Regions from separate parts of the Janthinobacterium sp. BJB401 genome, predicted to be linked through region 2. Evidence: predicted binding sites of a transcription regulator. Region 2 holds the regulator's gene; each other region holds the start of a gene.
What was found. Region 2 encodes HrcA, which represses chaperone genes, less so after heat shock. Its sites were predicted from a motif close to TTAGCACTCNNNNNNNNNGAGTGCTAA; they were not measured.
Positions count from the first base shown of each region.

Region 1 (5,875 bases), on a different contig from region 2:
CTTGCTGAAAATGATCGCCGCCATGGAACGCCCCACGTCGGGCAAGCTGATCGTCAATGGCCAGGACATGGCCAAGATCAAGCCGGCCGGCGTGCCGTTTTTGCGCCGTAACATGGGCCTGATCTTCCAGCAGCAAAAGTTATTGAACGACCGCTCCATCCTGGCCAACGTCATGCTGCCGCTGCTCGTCGTCGGCGCGCATAAAGTTGCCGCGGAACAGCGCGCGCGCGCCGCGCTCGACAAGGTGGGATTGCTGGACCGCGCCATGGCGCGTCCGCTGTCGCTGTCTGGCGGGGAGCAGCAGCGCGTGTCGATCGCGCGCGCCATCGTCAACCGGCCACAGATCATCCTGGCCGACGAACCGACGGCCAACCTGGACCGCGCCAGCGCCAACAAGGTGCTCGACGCCCTGAAAGCCTTCCACTCCGTGGGCGTGACTTGCCTCATTTCCAGCCATGACGAACAGATGCTCGACGCGGCCGCCCGCGTGATCCACCTGAAAAACGGCCAGCTGGTCGCCATCGACAAGGCCACGCAGGCGCCCGTCTTCGCGCCGCCCGATCCCGATTTCGCCCCTGGCCTGGACGACGGCGAAGGAGAACAGGCATGAGAGGCTGGTTCCGTCAACACCGCTTCGCGCTCGGTTCGGCGCTGATCCACTTGCGCAAATCGCCGGGCGGCTTTTTATTGAACGTCGTCGTCGTCGCCATCGCCCTGTCGCTGCCGTTCGCCGGCTTGACCATGCTCGACAATGTACGCCCGATGTCGGAACAGATGTCGGTCGACCCGGAAATCAGCGTCTTCCTGAAGATCGACACCCCGCGCGAGCAAGCCGTGGCGCTGGCCAGTTCCATGCGCAAGATCGTCGGCGAGCAAAAGGCGAAAATCGTCTTCATCCCCCGCGAACAGGCGCTCGACACCCTGAAAAACAAGAGCGGCCTGGCTGATGTGCTGAGCACCCTGGGCGACAATCCCTTGCCCGACAGCTATGTGCTGAAACTCGACGCCTTCAGCAGCGCCAGCGAAGCGCAGGATGTCGATGCCGTGGCGGAACAGCTGCGCCAGTTGCCAGGCGTGGAATCGGCGCAAGTCGATTCGGCCTGGGTCAAGCGCCTGGCGGCCCTGCTGGGCGTGCTGCGCCTGGTGCTGTTGCTGCTGGCCATTACCCTGGGTGTGGCCGTGATCGCTGTTGTCTTCAATACCATCCGCTTGCAAGTGATGCAGCAGCGCGATGAAATCAGCATCTCGAAACTGATCGGCGCCACCGACACCTTCATCCACCGCCCCTTCTATTACACGGGCGCCCTGCTGGGCCTGTGCGCCGGTGCGCTGGCCCTGGGCGCCGTGGCGCTGGCCTTGCAACCGCTGAATACCGCGATTGCCGAGTTTGCGCGCCTGTACGCGTCCGAATTCCAGCTGGTGCCGCTGGCGCCGCTGCCGATGGCCGGCTTGCTGGCCGTCAGCGCTGGCCTGGGCCTGATCGGCGCCTTCCTCTGCGTGCAGCGCCACCTGGCGCGCCTGAACTGACCTTCCCTCCCATGGCGGCGCCTGCGGTGCCGCCATGCGCCTCACCCTCCCCATCTGCTGTTATCTTGATATTTAGCAAGTATTCTTAAGGTTCGCTTCAGCCAGAGGCCGTAGACTGATTACGTGTTCAAATCACTGTTCATATATATATCAAGCATTAAATCGCCATAGCATTTAGGCTATCAGGCCGATTAAATGTGCTGATTGGCACTCTCAAGCAGAGAGTGCTAATATAGGGACATACCAAAGGCAGAAGCGCCATGGACGCCAGATGAAGATGGTGCCGCGCTCTGCAAAGTGCAAGACCGAATACGCAAACAGACAACCGGACCACGTCGCGTGACGTGGCCAACTGGAACAAAGCAAGACTACGAGGGAGAAAACATGACTATGATGTCCGCAACGTCCGCATTGGTTCCGACCAAAAGTAATGCGCTGGGCCTCGGTTTCACCGGCAATCTGGGCAATATCGACGCCTATATTTCGGCCGTGAACCGCCTGCCCATGTTGACCCACGACGAAGAAATTTCGCTGGCGACACGCCTGCGTGAAAAAAATGACCTGGCCGCCGCGCAAGAACTGGTGCTGTCGCACCTGCGCCTGGTGGTCTCGATTGCCCGCGGTTACCTGGGCTATGGCTTGCCGCATGCCGACCTGATTCAGGAAGGCAATATCGGCTTGATGAAAGCCGTGAAACGATTCGATCCGGACCAGGGCGTGCGCCTGGTGTCGTACGCCATGCACTGGGTGAAAGCCGAGATGCATGAATACATCCTGAAAAACTGGCGCCTGGTCAAGGTTGCGACGACGAAAGCGCAGCGCAAGCTGTTCTTCAACCTGCGCAGCCACAAGACGGGCCTGGACGCGATGACGCCGAAGCAGATCGATGCGCTGGCCAAGCTGCTCGACGTGAAGCGCGAAGAAGTGATCGAGATGGAAACGCGCTTGAGCGGCCGCGACATTGCGCTGGAATCGCCGACCGACGATGAAGACGACAAGTTTTCGCCGATCGCCTACCTGTCGTCGGAGCAAAGCGAGCCGACCAAGGTGCTGGAAGCGGAACAAGTGACGCGTTTGCAATCGGAAGGCCTGGAAACGGCCTTGAGCAAGCTCGACGCCCGTTCGCGCCGCATCATCGAAGCGCGCTGGCTGGCCAACGACGACGGTTCGGGCGCCACCCTGCACGCGCTGGCGGAAGAGTTCGGCGTATCGGCCGAGCGCATCCGCCAGATCGAAGTGGCGGCGCTGAAAAAAATGAAGGGCGCGCTGGCCGCCTGGGTGTAATCGAAAGCAATGCCGCAATGCAAAAGGCGCCGCAAGGCGCCTTTTAGTTTTACCACTGATATTTATCAACAGATAAACATTGTCAGCCCTTACGCTGCAGCCAGGCCCTTGACGAGGACTTCGGCAACCAATTCATTCAGATCCGCGCCGCGCTCCTTGGCCAGGGTTTGCAATTGCAACACCAGATCGCTGTTCAGCTTGACGGCGAACGGCACCAGGCCCAGGGCCTGATCGCGCTTGCGCTGCTCGCGGCGGTCGACGACCACCGCTTCCTTACCGAATGCACCGGCGCCGGGAACACTCATCTTTCCCATCAGTTTCTTGGCATCGCTTTTGGCCAGGTCGGTTTTTTTCATGGTTGTTTCCTGATTTTCAAAACAGCCATTTTACGCAGTAATCGGCGCGCCGCGTGGCCGGCGCGTCAATTCATCGGCAGCACGCCAATAGTGCGCCTGAAAAATATCATTTTGTTACTATCATTTCATCCCACGCGTGAACAAGCACGCCGGGGACGCTCCACCTGAAAGGAAAAACATGCATTATCTGACCCGCTCTTATCGCAGCATGCTGCTGCCCCTGTTCTTCGCCTGCCTGGCCGTGCTGGCCGGCTGCGGCGCGGCCGGCAGCGCCGGCGACGCGGAAAACACGCCGCGCAGCGTCACCCACGTGCTCTCGCCGGGCGAACAGGTCGCCATCACGGCCACCGATACCCTGAAACTCGAACGCGTCAACGACAGCCGCTGCCGCAAGGGCGCCGTGTGCGTGTGGAAAGGCTACGTCAGCTACAGTTTCAGTTTGCTCAACAGTGCGGGCGCCACCGACATCGTCTTGTCCGATTCCATGCCCGGCGCCGCCAGCTCCGTCACCGTCAACCACCTGACGTTTACCTTGCTCGACGTCGATCCGGCCACGCCGCCGGCCCTGAATGCGGCCGAGCCCACTTACCGGGTCAAGGTGAAAATCACGCAGGGCGCGCTGCCCCGCTAAACGCTGTGACGCTGGCAGCTGTCGGCCGGCGCCTGTTGCCGGTCCAGCATGCCGTAATCGCGCACCACGGCGGCGATGCGCAGCCGGTAATCATCAAATACGCCCTGCCGGCCGGCCGACTGCGCCGCGCGGTGCGCTTCCAGCTGCCGCCACTGCGCCAGCGCCGCCTCGTCGCGAAAGAAGGATAGCGACAGCAATTTGCCTGGTTCGCTCAGGCTGCTGAAACGCTCGATGGAAATGAACCCATCGACTTCGTCGAGCAAGGGCCGTAGGGACGCCGCCAGGTCCAGATAGTGCTGGCGCCCTTCGGCGCTGGGCCAGACTTCAAAAATCACGGCAATCATGCTATTTCTCCCATGCTAAAGACGGGGATGCGGGCATTCAGCGACGGCAGGTAACGCCACGCCAGCGGCAGACGTTGCAACGCATCGGCCCACGTCTGCAGGCAAGCCGTGGCGATGGTGTGCGCGATGGACTGGCCCGGACAACCGTGGCGGCCATGGCCAAAGCCCAACTCCGCATCGCCAGTGCTGGCCAGCACGACGACGATCATCTGCCCGGCCGGCACGCGCACGCCATGCAATTCCACGGCATCGGCCGTGTAGCGGCGCGTGTTGTGGATGGCCGGATCATTCCGGCTGACTTCGCGCAACAGGGCCGGCCATCGCTGGGGGGCGGCGCGCAGTGACGGCAGCAAGTCAGGCTGCGCGCGCAAGGCAACGATGGCATTGCCCAGCAAGCCAGCCGTGGCGTCGCAGGTCTGCGACAGCAAGCCCACGAGGTTGGCCAGCAGGCCGCTCCCCATGGCATCGGTCTCTGTCACGATACTGGCCAGCAAGCTGCCGGGCCTCGCGTCGCCTTCGCGCAGCAAGGCGGTAAAAGCTTGCAGCAGGGCGTCGGCGGCCACTTGCGCGCCAGCCAGTTGTTCTCCATTGCTGAGCGGCGACAGGCAGGCGACAAAATCGCGCGTCCAGGCGGCCAGCGCCGGCCATTGCGCAGGCGCAAAGCCCAGCAAGTCGGCCATGGCGAACAGGGGCAGTTGAAAAATCGCATCGTTGAGCTGGACAGCATCGCCTGGCATGCAATCACCAGCAAGATGCATCGCCCGCTCCTGCAGGCGCGCCAGATCCACCTGGCCCAGCGCGCGCGCCAGCACCTGTTTCGGCACGGCATGCCGTTCGCCATCGTTCATGCGCACCAGTTCGGCAAAAATCGCGCCGCACGGCGTGCCCGCCAGAGTATCCGGTACAGGCTGTCCGGTCGGGCGCACGCGGCAAGCGGGATGCGCCAGTACGGCCAGCACGCCGGCCGCGCCCGTCGCCAGCCAGCAGTCGAGTGAGGCCTGGAAACGCAGCGGCGGGCCATCCGCCAGGCGGCGATAGTAATCATATGGCGCCGCGTGGGTAACGGCGGCGAAAGGGTCGGCGGGGTCGATAACAAAGTCGGTGGACGGCATGCGCATTCCATTGCAGTGAGGGTGGGACACGAGTATGCTGGTCCTTCCACCACAACACTTCGCCCACGAACGAATCATGGATGACAAACTTCCCTCGGCCGACATGGGTCTGGCGCAACTGGCCGGCGCCATCGCCGAACCGGCCCGCGCGCGCATGCTGTGCAGCCTGCTCGACGGCCATGCGCGCACGGCCACGGAATTGGCCACGCTGGCCGAAGTGGGCGCCTCGACGGCCAGCGCCCATCTGAGCCGCTTGCGCGACGATGGTTTGCTGTCGATGGTGGCGCAGGGCAAGCACCGCTATTACCGCCTGGCCAGCACGGAGGTGGCGCGAGCGCTGGAAGCGCTGCTGGTGGTGGCCGGCGTGCCGGCGACGCCCTTTACGCCTTCCACGCCCGACCGCCTGCGCCATGCGCGCACTTGCTACGACCACATGGCCGGCACGGTGGCCGTCACCGTGCACGACCAGTTGCTCGCCCAAGGCTGGCTGCTCGACGATGGCGGAGAATATCGTTTGTCGGAAGCGGGCGCGGCCGGCATCGCGGCGCTGGGCATCGACGTGCCGCAATTGCAGCGCCAGCGCCGCCGCTTCGCCTGCGCCTGCCTGGACTGGAGCGAACG
Region 1 is NZ_JABXFH010000005.1:97,457-103,331, reverse strand. It holds gene HWE17_RS05655 (cell division ATP-binding protein FtsE) at 1-610, shown strand, start outside; gene ftsX (permease-like cell division protein FtsX) at 607-1,527, shown strand; gene rpoH (RNA polymerase sigma factor RpoH) at 1,912-2,811, shown strand; gene HWE17_RS05640 (hypothetical protein) at 2,901-3,167, opposite strand; gene HWE17_RS05635 (hypothetical protein) at 3,346-3,798, shown strand; gene HWE17_RS05630 (antibiotic biosynthesis monooxygenase) at 3,795-4,142, opposite strand; gene HWE17_RS05625 (cytochrome P450) at 4,139-5,254, opposite strand; gene HWE17_RS05620 (helix-turn-helix transcriptional regulator) at 5,331-5,875, shown strand, end outside.
Region 1: rpoH (RNA polymerase sigma factor RpoH) is a predicted target of HrcA. The motif match lies at 1,732-1,758, and genes of this name have one in related genera.

Region 2 (5,875 bases):
GGCCCATACGGCCGCTGGCGCCAGCGATGGCAATTTTCAGTTCAGTCATTTTATTCTCTTACAACAACTTATTTGGTGGGTTCGGCAGCGGGTGCAGGCTCGGCGGCAGGCGCCGTTGCAGGTGCAGGTACAAGCGCAGGCTTACTCACAGGAATGGCTGGCGCGGCATCGGCCGGCACCGGCACGGCGCTTGGCGCCACGGGCGATGGCACGGCGGCGGCAGGCGCGTCAGCCTTGGCAACCTTGGCGAATGGCGACGGACCGGCGATGCGGTCGATGTATTCTTTTTCCGTCGGCAAGTTGCCGCCTTCGAAACGTTCAACCTTGCCATCCTTGCCGAAGTACACGACCACGCGGCTGCTGGTGGTTTCGCCACTGCCCCGGGCCAGGCGGAACGGGTAATCCCAGCGGTCGGCATGGAAGATATCGGTCAGCAGCGAGGTGCCGAGGACGAAACGCACCTGGTCACGCGTCATGCCCACTTTCAACTGGGCCAGCATCTCTTCGGAGACAAAGTTGCCTTGTTGAATGTCAGGACGGTAGGGCGAGAAAAACCACATGAATTTTTGCAGCGGCGTGATGGTGGTCGTTTGTGCGCCCTGTTCGGGAACCAGTTCCTTGCCTTCTTTTTGAGCAGCTGCCGGCTTTTCGCCCAGAATGCCACGGCTGGCGCAGCCGGACATGGCCAGCGCGACACAGACCATGCCTGCCACGACTGGTGCTCGAAATGAAATACGGTGCCAGAGAGATGGCAATACAGCCGGTGTTACGCGCATAAATGACCTCAATTGGATGAACAAAACGCCAGGAGTGACCGGCCCGCCAAAAAAAAGCATATTTTGGCACTCCCCGACAAAACGCTATATGATAAAGCACCTGACCCACATACGAGCAACAAACATGAGTAACAATCCTAGTGATCTCAAGGCAAGCGGCCTGAAAGCCACCCTGCCACGGCTGAAGATACTCGATATCTTCCAGAGTAGCCCGGTACGCCACCTGACCGCGGAAGACGTGTATAAAATTCTGCTGGCCGACAATATGGATGTCGGTTTGGCAACTGTCTACCGCGTCCTGACCCAATTCGAACAGGCTGGCTTGCTCAACCGCAACCATTTTGAAACCGGCAAGGCGATTTTCGAACTCAACGAAGGCTCCCACCACGACCACCTGGTGTGCCTCGACTGTGGCCGGGTCGAAGAATTCTTCGACGAAGAAATCGAAATCCGCCAGCAAAAAGTGGCCGAGGAGCGCGGCTTCAAGATCGCCGAACACGCCCTGGCCATCTACGGCAACTGCACCAAGACAGCTTGCCCGCACAAAACCGCCTGATCCACGCTTGCCGCTCCCACGGAGCGGCTGGCGCGTCAGGCAGTACGATCAATGATGGCTGAGCGCGCTTGACAGCAACTTGGCCGTGATATCGACAATCGGGATGACGCGTTCGTAAGCCATGCGCGTCGGCCCGATCACTCCCAGCGTTCCCACGATCTTGCCGTTGACTTCATACGGCGCCGTCACCACGCTCATTTCATCCATCGGCACCAGGTTCGATTCGCCGCCGATGAAAATCTGCACGCCCGTCGCCTTGCTCGACACGTCGAGCAGCTGCATCAAACCCGTTTTTTGCTCGAACATGTCGAACATCTGGCGCAGCGAATGCATATTCGATGACAGATCGCTCACGCTGAGCAAGTTGCGCTCGCCGGAAATCACCATGTCGTCGCTATGGTCGGCCATCGCTTCGCTGCCCGCTTCCACGGCCGCCTGCATCAGGCTGCCCATATCGTCGCGCAGCTGGCGCAATTCGCCCTGCAGGCGCACGCGCACGGCGTCGAAGGACAGGCCGCCATAATTCTGATTGATATAGTTGGCCGATTGCACCAGTTGCGCCGGCGTATAGTCGGCTTCCGTCAGCAATAAACGGTTCTGCACGTCGCCGCCGGGGGCGACGATGACGAGCAGGATGCGTTTTTCGGACAGGCGCAAGAATTCGATTTGCTGGAACACGGATTCGCGCCGCGGGCTGAGCACGACGCCGGCGAACTGCGACAGCGACGACAACATCTGCGCCGCGTTGGCGATGGTCTTTTGCGGCTGCGGCGTCTGCAGGCGCATGCGCGACTCCACCAGATGCTCATCCAGATGCCGGACAGTCAGCAAGGTGTCGACAAAGATGCGGTAGCCGCGCGGCGTGGGGATGCGTCCGGCCGAGGTGTGCGGACTGGAGACATAACCGAGCTCTTCCAGGTCAGCCATGATGTTGCGGATCGTGGCTGGCGACAGGTCGAGGCCGGAAATTTTCGACAAGGCGCGCGAACCGACCGGCAGGCCGTCGGCGATATATCGCTCGACCAGGGCTTTCAGCAGTGTTTGGGCACGTGTATCGAGTTGCATGGTGTTTTATTTAGGCAAGTATTTCTTAGCAAGTATTTTTTAGAAAAGCGGCAACGAAAGCGGCCGAACGTGCAGCAACAGCGCCTATTATGCACGTTCGCTCGTCCCGCGGCGATCAATCTTCCAGTTGCCCCTGCAGCCACAACAGCAATTCATCAAAGTTGGCGCAGATGGCGTCGGGCTGCACGCCGGCGGCCAGGTGGGCATCGCTGCCCTTGCGGTTCATCCACACGGCACGCATGCCCGCCCCCTGCGCTCCCGTCACATCGAAATACAGATCGTCGCCGACATACACGGCTTCATGGGGCGCCACGTCCAGCGCGGCGCAAGCGGCCAGGAAGATGCTGGCGTCGGGCTTGGCCACGCCAAAGTCGCTGGCGGCGATCGATACCTTGAAATGCTGCGCCAGGCCGATAATTTCAAGGTCCGCATTGCCATTCGAGATGGAGCCGACCAGCATGCGCTGGCCCATCCAGGCCAGGCCCGGCAAGACGTCGTCATATGGCTGGACGCGATGACGGGCCGCAAGGAACTGCGCGATGGCGCCGTCGACCAGGGCGGGATCCTCGCCGGCCGCCTCGAAGGCGGCCAGCAGGCCCGCGCGGCGCAACTCGATCAGGTTGCCATGGAAATGCGGTTGTTCATTGAGCATGGCCAGACGGTGCTGGCGCAGCAGCTCGATGGAAAACTGCTGCGCCACCTTGGGTGCATGCGTGGCCAGCCAGTCGTGCAGCAGGGTTTCGGCGGCGGCAATCACGGGCGCGATGGGCCACAAGGTATCGTCGAGGTCGAAGAGGATGGCCTTGGGCGGCACGGCGGGTTTTACAGGAGCAAGGGACATGGGACTCACAATGGGATGCTGCGTCACAGTGCGCAGGGTATAGCTATTGTCGCACCGATCGCCGCCGCCGGCATGGCTGCGCCCCCGTGAAATGGGGCCGGGCCAGCGCTTCCCGGCGAAAAATTGTTACAGGGTGATACAAGGCAAGATCATTCAGCTTGCCAGATAGACTAAAATAGGCGCCATTCCAATGCGGCGCCAGCGTCCGCGTTGCGCTACCCAACCTAATTCGTTTTGGAGACTGTATGAAAAATTTGTACCTGCGCTCGATGCTGGCGGCGGCTTGCGCCGCCACACTGGCAGCCTGCGGCGGCAGCGGCGGCAACCTGTATCTGCAAGGCACGGTTGGCGGTCTGGCCAAGGATGGCCTGATTCTCCAGAATGACGGGGAACGCTTGCCGGTCCCTGCGGGCCAGGGCCAGTTTGTTTTCACCAAGCTGGTCAAGAACGATGACCGCTACGACATCACCATCGCGCAACAGCCCAAGGGCGCCGTTTGCACGATTATCAATGGCGTCGGCAAGGCATCGAGCTACTCCGTGACCACGGCCCAGGTGATCTGCAAGACCAATACCTACCCGCTTCGCGGCACGGTCACGGGCCTGAGCGCCGATGGCTTGCGTCTGGTGATGGGCCCCAACGGCACCACCCTGCTGGCTGGCGCCACCGCCTACGAATTCGCAAGTGTTGATGACGGCGCCGCGTACGGCATTTCCATACTGGCTCAGCCAACGGGCCTGAAGTGCCGCTTCCAGGGTTCCAGCAGTGCGGACGGCAGCGATACGGTCGGCACGATGGGCTCCGCCGCCACGACCGCGGCCACACTTGACTGCACGCCGCAGTAATCCTTGCGATCCGTCACCTATTTTTTGGAGAAATACATGAAGTTATCCTGCTTGCGCCCACTCGCCGCACTGCTGCTGACCCTGGGACTGGCCGCTTGCGGCGGCAAGGCCTCGTATGATGTCAGCGGCACCATCACAGGCTTGAACAATGAAGGACTGATCCTGGCCAATGGCAGCGACACCCTGCCGGTTCCTGCGGGCAAAACGTCGTTTACCTTCGGCAAGCGCATCGACTATGGCACCGACTACAACATCACCGTCAATAAACAACCAGCCCACATGACTTGCGGCATCAGCGGTGGTTCCGGTTCGGCTGGCCATTACATCAATATCAGCGCCGCGGTTACTTGCTCGCAAAACAGATATACCGTGGGCGGCACGGTTTCCGGCCTGACGGTGGACGGCCTGGTGCTGATTAACGGCAGTACGACAACAACGGTGGCCAAGGACGCCACGACCTTTACCATGTCCGGCTCGGTCGCCTATGGCGACACCTATGGCATCAGCGTCTCCGAAACCCAGCCAAAGGGGCTGAAGTGCTCGGTACAGCCAGGCACGGGCGGCGGCACCATGGGCGAAGCGAATGTGACGACGGTGCAGATCGTTTGCAATCCGGCCTGAGTGGCGGCAACGGTAGCCGCTGCGCGGCTACCGGGAAGAGATATCACGGAAATCTATAGTTGATATTCCAAAGATAAATTGGAGTTATATGTGGCGATGCAGCATAATGCATCTGTCTCCTCCAACTCTTCCAAGAATTGGATTTAGCCCGCTTTTACCAGCGGGCTTTTTTTTGCCCAAAATTCCTCAAACGGGTTTATTCAAGCCCGGCTGCAACATTTGCACGATGCTGGAGAAATCCTGCTGCGCATAACCGGCTTGCGCATGCATCTGGTACAACTGCCGCACCAGCCCGCCCAAGGGCGTGGGCGCGTTCGCCGACAGGGCCGACTGCTGCGCCAGGCCCAGGTCTTTCAGCATCAGCGCCGTGCCGAAGCCGCCCGTGTAATCGCGCGAAGCAGGCGTGCCGTCCATGACACCGGGCCACGGGTTGTACACTTCCAGGGTCCAGTTGCGGCCCGAACTCTTGGCCATGATATCGGACAACACTTTCGGGTCCAGGCCATGCGCCACGCCCAGGTTCAGCGCCTCGGCCGTCCCCGCCATCAAGATCCCCAGCAGCATGTTGTTGCAAATCTTCGCCACCTGGCCCGCGCCCGCCTCGCCCGCATGGAAGATGTTCTTGCCCATCTTTTCCAGCAAAGGCCGCGCCTGCTGCAAGGCCGCTACACTACCGCCGACGATAAAGGTCAGGGTGCCGGCCGCCGCGCCCGCCGTGCCGCCCGAGACGGGCGCATCGATCATGGCAAAGCCGCGCTCGCCAGCCGCTTGCGCTACCTGGCGCGCCACATCGGCCGCAATGGTGCTGCAATCGATGAACAAGGCACCGGGCTTGGCCGAGTCCAGCACGCCGCCGGCCGCCAGGTACAGTTCCTGCACGTGCTTGTTGGCTGGCAACATGGTGATGACGGCGTCGGCCGTCTGCACGGCCGCGCTGGCGGACGCAGCCGCCGTGGCGCCCGCCTCAACGAGGGACGCCACTGCCGCCGGCGCCAGGTCGAACACGGACACGTGGAAGCCGGCGGCCACCAGATTGCGGGCCATCGGCGCGCCCATGTTGCCCAAGCCGATGAAAGCGATATGTTGCATGGTAAAAATCTCCTGTTGTTCTTTTAATGCAGGTCGCGCAAAGGATGGCTATCCCATGGCGCCGCGAAATATTCATTGAGAT
Region 2 is NZ_JABXFH010000037.1:53,100-58,974, reverse strand. It holds gene dapB (4-hydroxy-tetrahydrodipicolinate reductase) at 1-49, opposite strand, end outside; gene HWE17_RS20945 (outer membrane protein assembly factor BamE) at 69-704, opposite strand; gene fur (ferric iron uptake transcriptional regulator) at 901-1,332, shown strand; gene hrcA (heat-inducible transcriptional repressor HrcA) at 1,381-2,397, opposite strand; gene HWE17_RS20930 (HAD family hydrolase) at 2,513-3,238, opposite strand; gene HWE17_RS20925 (hypothetical protein) at 3,484-4,083, shown strand; gene HWE17_RS20920 (hypothetical protein) at 4,120-4,704, shown strand; gene mmsB (3-hydroxyisobutyrate dehydrogenase) at 4,891-5,793, opposite strand; gene HWE17_RS20910 (enoyl-CoA hydratase/isomerase family protein) at 5,817-5,875, opposite strand, start outside.

Region 3 (5,875 bases), on a different contig from region 2:
CCCGGCAAACACGTAACACCGCTGCTTCCCCGGTGGCGCGCCAGGCAGGTGCGCCACTATCTCCTTCCGCAACATTTCCCTCAACACAATAAAATTTCCTAGTGGAATAGACTTGCTGTTGACATATCGATATCATCGTTTCAACGTGCCGCCACCGGGGATGCCTTGCCATGCTGCCTACCGGACAAAAACTGAGGTACTCGATTGCGCTGGGCGCCGGCTATGTGCTGGCCCAGCTGGCCTTGACGGCGTGGGCCGGCACGCGTGCCCCCTGGGTCAGCTATGCGTTCAACATCGTCGCGCCCCTGCTGGCGCTGGCCGCCTCTTGCCGCTGCGCCTATGTCAGCGCGGCAGGCGCGGCCAGGACAGGCTGGGCCCTGTTCGCCGTGGCCATGCTGTTCTGGAGCACCGGCATGATATTGTCGGCCTGGCAGGACCTGAGCGGGCAAGTGGCTTCCGACGCCACGTATTTTTCCGATTTCGCCTATTTCATGTACGGCGCGCCCCTGCTGCTGGCCATGTCGTCCGTGACGCACGAGCATCCTTCACGCACCTTGCAATGGCTCGACGCCGTACAGGTGCTGCTGGCGGCCTACCTGGCCTATACGGCCATCTTTTCCGTGTCGCCCTTCGACCAGCGCTCGATCGCGCCGATTCCCGCCAGCCTGCTGGTGCTGACCTACAACGTGGAAAACCTGGCCCTGGCCTGCTGCGCCTCGCTGCGCCTGCTGGCGCACCGCCGCGATGGCGGGCAAGGCCGCTTTTACCTGTTGCTGGCGGTGTTCTTATGGTGCTATGCGGGCTGCGCGGCCGCGTATAACTATCTGACTTTGCATGGCGCGACCGAAGCCTGGAGCGAGGTGCTGCCGAGCCTGCCCTTCCTGATCCTGGTGCTGCTGTCCATGCGCGTCACGGCGGCGCGGTCCGGTGCGGAAAGCGCACAGACGCAGCAGACCCCGCAAAAGCTGACCCTGCTGATCGACAATTTCAGTCCCATCTTCTTTACGGCCGCCTTGCTGGGCCTGGGCTTTGCCGTCATGCGCGCGCATTTCTACCTGGCGGCGGCGTCGCTGTTCGTCGCGCTGCTGGTCCACGCGCTGCGCTCGGCCACCCTGCAAAGCCGCTACATGCAAAGCGAACTGGCCTTGCGCGCGGCGCATGACAAACTGGAAAAGCTGTCGCTGACGGATGGCTTGACGGGCATCGCCAACCGGCGCTGCTTCGACCAGACCCTGCAGCTGGAGTGGCAGCGCGCCGCGCGCAACCATCAGGGGCTGGCGCTGCTGATCATCGATATCGATTTCTTCAAAAGCCTCAACGATACCTTCGGCCACCCGTATGGCGACGCCTGCCTGGTGCGGATCGCGGCCGCCCTGAACTCGGCGCTGCCGCGCGCCAGCGACCTGGCGGCCCGCTTCGGCGGCGAGGAGTTTGCCGCCATCCTGCCCGCCACCGATCACGCGGGCGCGCTGGCCGTGGCGCACAAGATGCAGGAGGCGATCGCCGCGGCCGCCATCGTCCACGCGCCGTCGCGCGGCGGCCTGGTGACGGCCAGCATCGGCCTGGCCTTGCATGACGCAGGACAGACGCCGGAACAATTGCTGGCCGCCGCCGACCAGGCCCTGTACCGGGCCAAGCAGAATGGCCGCAACCGGGTCGAGGCTTAGCGTCCCAGCTTGCCGGTGATGACTTTCCATTGCGCCGGCGTCACGGGCGTGATCGACAGCCGGCTGCCCTTCTTGAGCAGCAGCATGTCTTCCAGCTCCGGCATCTGGCGCATCTCGGACAGGGGCAGCAGCGCCGTCTTCTTCACGCCGCGCACGTCGACGCTGATCCAGCGCGGCTGTTCTGGCGTGGCTTTCGGGTCGAAGTATTTGCCGCCCTCTTCAAACTGGCTGTGATCGGGATAGGCGCCGCTGGCCACTTCTGCCACGCCCGCCACGCCCGGCTGCGGGCAGCTCGAGTGATAGAACAGCACGCCATCGCCCGGCTGCATGCCATCGCGCATGAAGTTGCGCGCCTGGTAATTGCGCACACCGAACCACGGCATGGTGTGTTTGGGCGCCGCCATCAGGTCATCGATGCTCACTTCATCGGGTTCGGACTTCATCAGCCAGTATTGTTTCATGCAGACTCCGTATCAAAGCGACAGACGTAAAAAAACGGTTGCGCATCGATGCTGCAACCGTTTTTCGTTTTCTTTCAAATTGGGCCCCGCCTGTGCCGCTATGCCGGCATCCCGAACCAAACGGTTCAAGGTGGTCACGTTAGTTCAATTTCGGGTTCGTCGAACGAGCGACGCTCACTCCCATCAAACAAAATTCGCAACCGATGCGCATAAATGGTTCAAGGAATATATGGCAATCGCGAACACCGCAGGGTAGACCCAAGTTTACTCCTTTGCTCGCGCATCGCAAAGACAAATCGTCGCGTGCACGCTTAAAAAAGGTTTTCCTGGGGCGTCAGAGCGCTATCGAGAACAGTATGCATGGCCGAGATTTTCTGCTTCACTTCCAGTATCGTCAATTCCGACAGCGGACCTTGCGGCGACTTCACGGAGAGGAATTCGGCGGCCACGCCCAGGGCGGCCAGCACGGCGATGCGGTCGTTGCCCTTGACCTTGCCCGCGTCGCGGATGGCTTTCATTTTGCTATCGAGATAGATCGCCGCTTCGCGCAGCGCGCGCTCTTCGCCGTCGCGGCACACCATGCTGTAGGACTGGCCCATGATATTGACATCGACACGCGGCATTACGCTTCCTTCTCGTTCTCGGCAATATAGGCGCCCGCTTCCGAAGCGGCTTGCTCCAGGCCGGCTTGCACCAGTTCGGGAATTTTTTCCAGCAAGGCTTCCACCCGCTCCTGCGCCTCGCGCATGCGTTGCACATACAGGGCGTTGTCGGCGGCCAGCGCGGCATTGTCCTTGCGCAGTTGCGCGTTTTCACGGCGCAGCGCATGGGTCATTTCGGCCAGCAGGCCTATTTTGTCGGATAATTCGTTGAATTCGGAAATCATGCCGCCACTATAGGGCGGACGCTCCATGGGCGTCAATCGAATCACGCCGCTGTCACACATATTTACATCAATGCAGGGCAGTTGGCGGACAATACACGCTTTTTCCGGCGCTTTTCGCCAAGTGCGCGCATCCGCCGGCGCCGCGATGGCAGCGTTTTACTCGTCGACGTAATCGGCTTCGATATCGAGGCCGCCATAGCGGTTTTCGCAAGAGCGGCGCGTCAACTCCTGCTTGCCGCTCTTGCCGTCAAGCACCATCGTCAAGTCGCGGCAAGTGCGGCTGTAGCTGCCCGGTTTGGCGTCCGTGCCCGAAGGCGTCAGGCGCACTGCCAGTGGCACCGCATTGCCCAGGCCCTTGTTGCTCCACTGGCGGCTCTTGCCATCCTCTTCATCTTTCAAGGTGCGCACGGCGGCCTTCAGCAACGATGCTTGTTCTTGTGCATTCAGCCTGGCGATGGTGACGTCGGACAGGAAAGGCGGATACACGACGGGCGCCGGATCCTTGCCCTGCACATCCCATTTTCCGCTGTTCTGCGAACAGGTGCGGCGGCTCAGGTCCTGCGACTTGCCGCCCGCCGTAACGACGAATTTCAGGTCGCGGCACACATGCGCCTTCAAACTGTGCTCCGTCATGCCGGAATTGCTGAAGTTATACGTGACTTTGACCATCACGCCGCGGTCGCCGCCGTTGTCCCACACGTGCGCTTGCTGATCGTCGTCGTCCTTGTTCAAGTCCTTGAACAAATCGCCCAGCAGCCTGTCTTTTTCCTGCGGCGTCAGGGTCGCCACGGTGATCTCGTCGGCGATGGTGGGCGTTTGCGCGGCGGCATTGCCCAGGCAGGCGAGGCCGATGAGGGTAGCGCCCAGCAGGCGCAGCGCGGGGCGGGAAGGCGGAAATGGCATGGCGTTCTTTCTGGTGCAAGTAGTTATATGTGGCGATATTGATATGCAATTACAATCATCTTATCAAATTCCATAGTGAAACTCTGTTTCCTGTGCGTACAGGAACGGCCCCTCTCCGGACGGCATGCTAGAGTCGCGCCTGTTGCTGACGCCCGGGAAGTTGGCTTGCGCCAGCGCAAACCCTGCGTAAATGCAGGCTGCGCAGAACGTCTATGTATATCTTCCCGGAGAATAAGCCCTTGAATAAGCCCCCTACCGTCCCTATAATTAGCACTCGTTAGTAGAGAGTGCTAACAAACTCTTTCGTAGTAATCCTCAGGACTGATGGTGCTTGCCAGGCCACTGCAGGGAACGCTACGCGGCGGGCGACGCCGCGATGCACCACTGCCGGATACAGGCAAGGACAGGATGACATGGGGTTTGCTTGACCGTTGCGGGCTGCTTTCAACGGCGGTCACTGAAAGCAGGCCTGGCGCTGTGCCAGGCATGTATTCATTTAGCAACACCTATCCATTGAACTTTAAGGAGTTTTGTATGAATCTGCGCCCATTGAACGATCGCGTCATCGTCAAACGCCTCGACCAGGAAACCAAAACTGCGTCCGGCCTCATCATTCCTGATGCAGCTGCTGAAAAACCGGATCAAGGCGAAGTCCTTGCCGTAGGCAATGGCAAGATTCTCGACGACGGCAAAGTCCGTCCTCTGGATGTCAAAGTGGGCGACCGCGTCCTGTTCGGCAAGTACGCCGGCCAAACCGTCAAAGTTGACGGCGATGAGCTGCTGGTCATGCGCGAAGAAGACATCATGGCGATCGTCGTCAAGTAATTGTTTCCACGTTGTAGACAGATACATCCCGAAACTCAGGAGAATTGAACATGGCAGCTAAAGAAGTAGTATTCGGCGACGCAGCGCGCGCCAAGATGGTCGAAGGCGTCAATATCCTCGCCAACGCAGTCAAAGTCACCTTGGGCCCGAAAGGCCGCAACGTGGTTCTGGAGCGCTCGTTCGGCGCCCCTACCGTCACCAAGGATGGTGTGTCGGTAGCGAAAGAAGTTGAACTCAAAGACAAGCTCATGAACATGGGCGCGCAAATGGTCAAGGAAGTTGCTTCCCGCACCAGCGACAACGCCGGCGACGGCACCACCACCGCAACCGTGCTGGCACAAGCCATCGTGCGCGAAGGCATGAAGTTCGTTGCCGCCGGCATGAACCCGATGGACCTGAAGCGCGGTATCGACAAAGCTGTTGCAGCGACCGTCGAAGAACTGGCGAAAATCGCCCGTCCTTGCACCACGACCAAAGAAATCGCCCAGGTTGGCGCGATCTCGGCGAACTCGGACTACTCGATCGGCGAGCGTATCGCTGAAGCGATGGAAAAAGTCGGCAAAGAAGGCGTGATCACCGTGGAAGACGGCAAGTCGCTGAACGACGAGCTGGATATCGTTGAAGGCATGCAGTTCGACCGCGGCTACCTGTCGCCATACTTCATCAACAACCCAGAGAAACAAGTTGCCGTACTGGACAGCCCATTCGTCCTGCTGTGCGACAAGAAAATCTCGAACATCCGTGACCTGCTGCCGGTACTGGAACAAGTCGCCAAAGCTGGCCGTCCACTGCTGATCATCGCAGAAGACATCGAAGGCGAAGCACTGGCCACCCTGGTTGTGAACAACATCCGCGGCATCCTGAAAACGTGCGCAGTGAAAGCCCCTGGCTTCGGCGACCGCCGCAAAGCCATGCTGGAAGACATCGCTGTCCTGACCGGCGGCCAAGTGATCGCTGAAGAAGTCGGCCTGACCCTGGAAAAAGTGACCCTGGCCGAACTGGGCCAGGCGAAACGCATCGAAGTGGGCAAGGAAAACACCATCGTTATCGATGGCGCCGGCGAAGCAGCATCGATCGAAGCACGCGTAAAACAAGTGCGTGTACAGATCGAAGAAGCGACCTCGGACTACGAC
Region 3 is NZ_JABXFH010000004.1:80,151-86,025, reverse strand. It holds gene lgt (prolipoprotein diacylglyceryl transferase) at 1-16, shown strand, start outside; gene HWE17_RS04500 (GGDEF domain-containing protein) at 171-1,667, shown strand; gene HWE17_RS04495 (EVE domain-containing protein) at 1,664-2,128, opposite strand; RNA gene ssrS (6S RNA) at 2,208-2,385, opposite strand; gene HWE17_RS04485 (cell division protein ZapA) at 2,440-2,751, opposite strand; gene HWE17_RS04480 (DUF904 domain-containing protein) at 2,751-3,041, opposite strand; gene HWE17_RS04475 (hypothetical protein) at 3,171-3,917, opposite strand; gene groES (co-chaperone GroES) at 4,452-4,742, shown strand; gene groL (chaperonin GroEL) at 4,793-5,875, shown strand, end outside.
Region 3: groES (co-chaperone GroES) is a predicted target of HrcA. The motif match lies at 4,185-4,211, and genes of this name have one in related genera.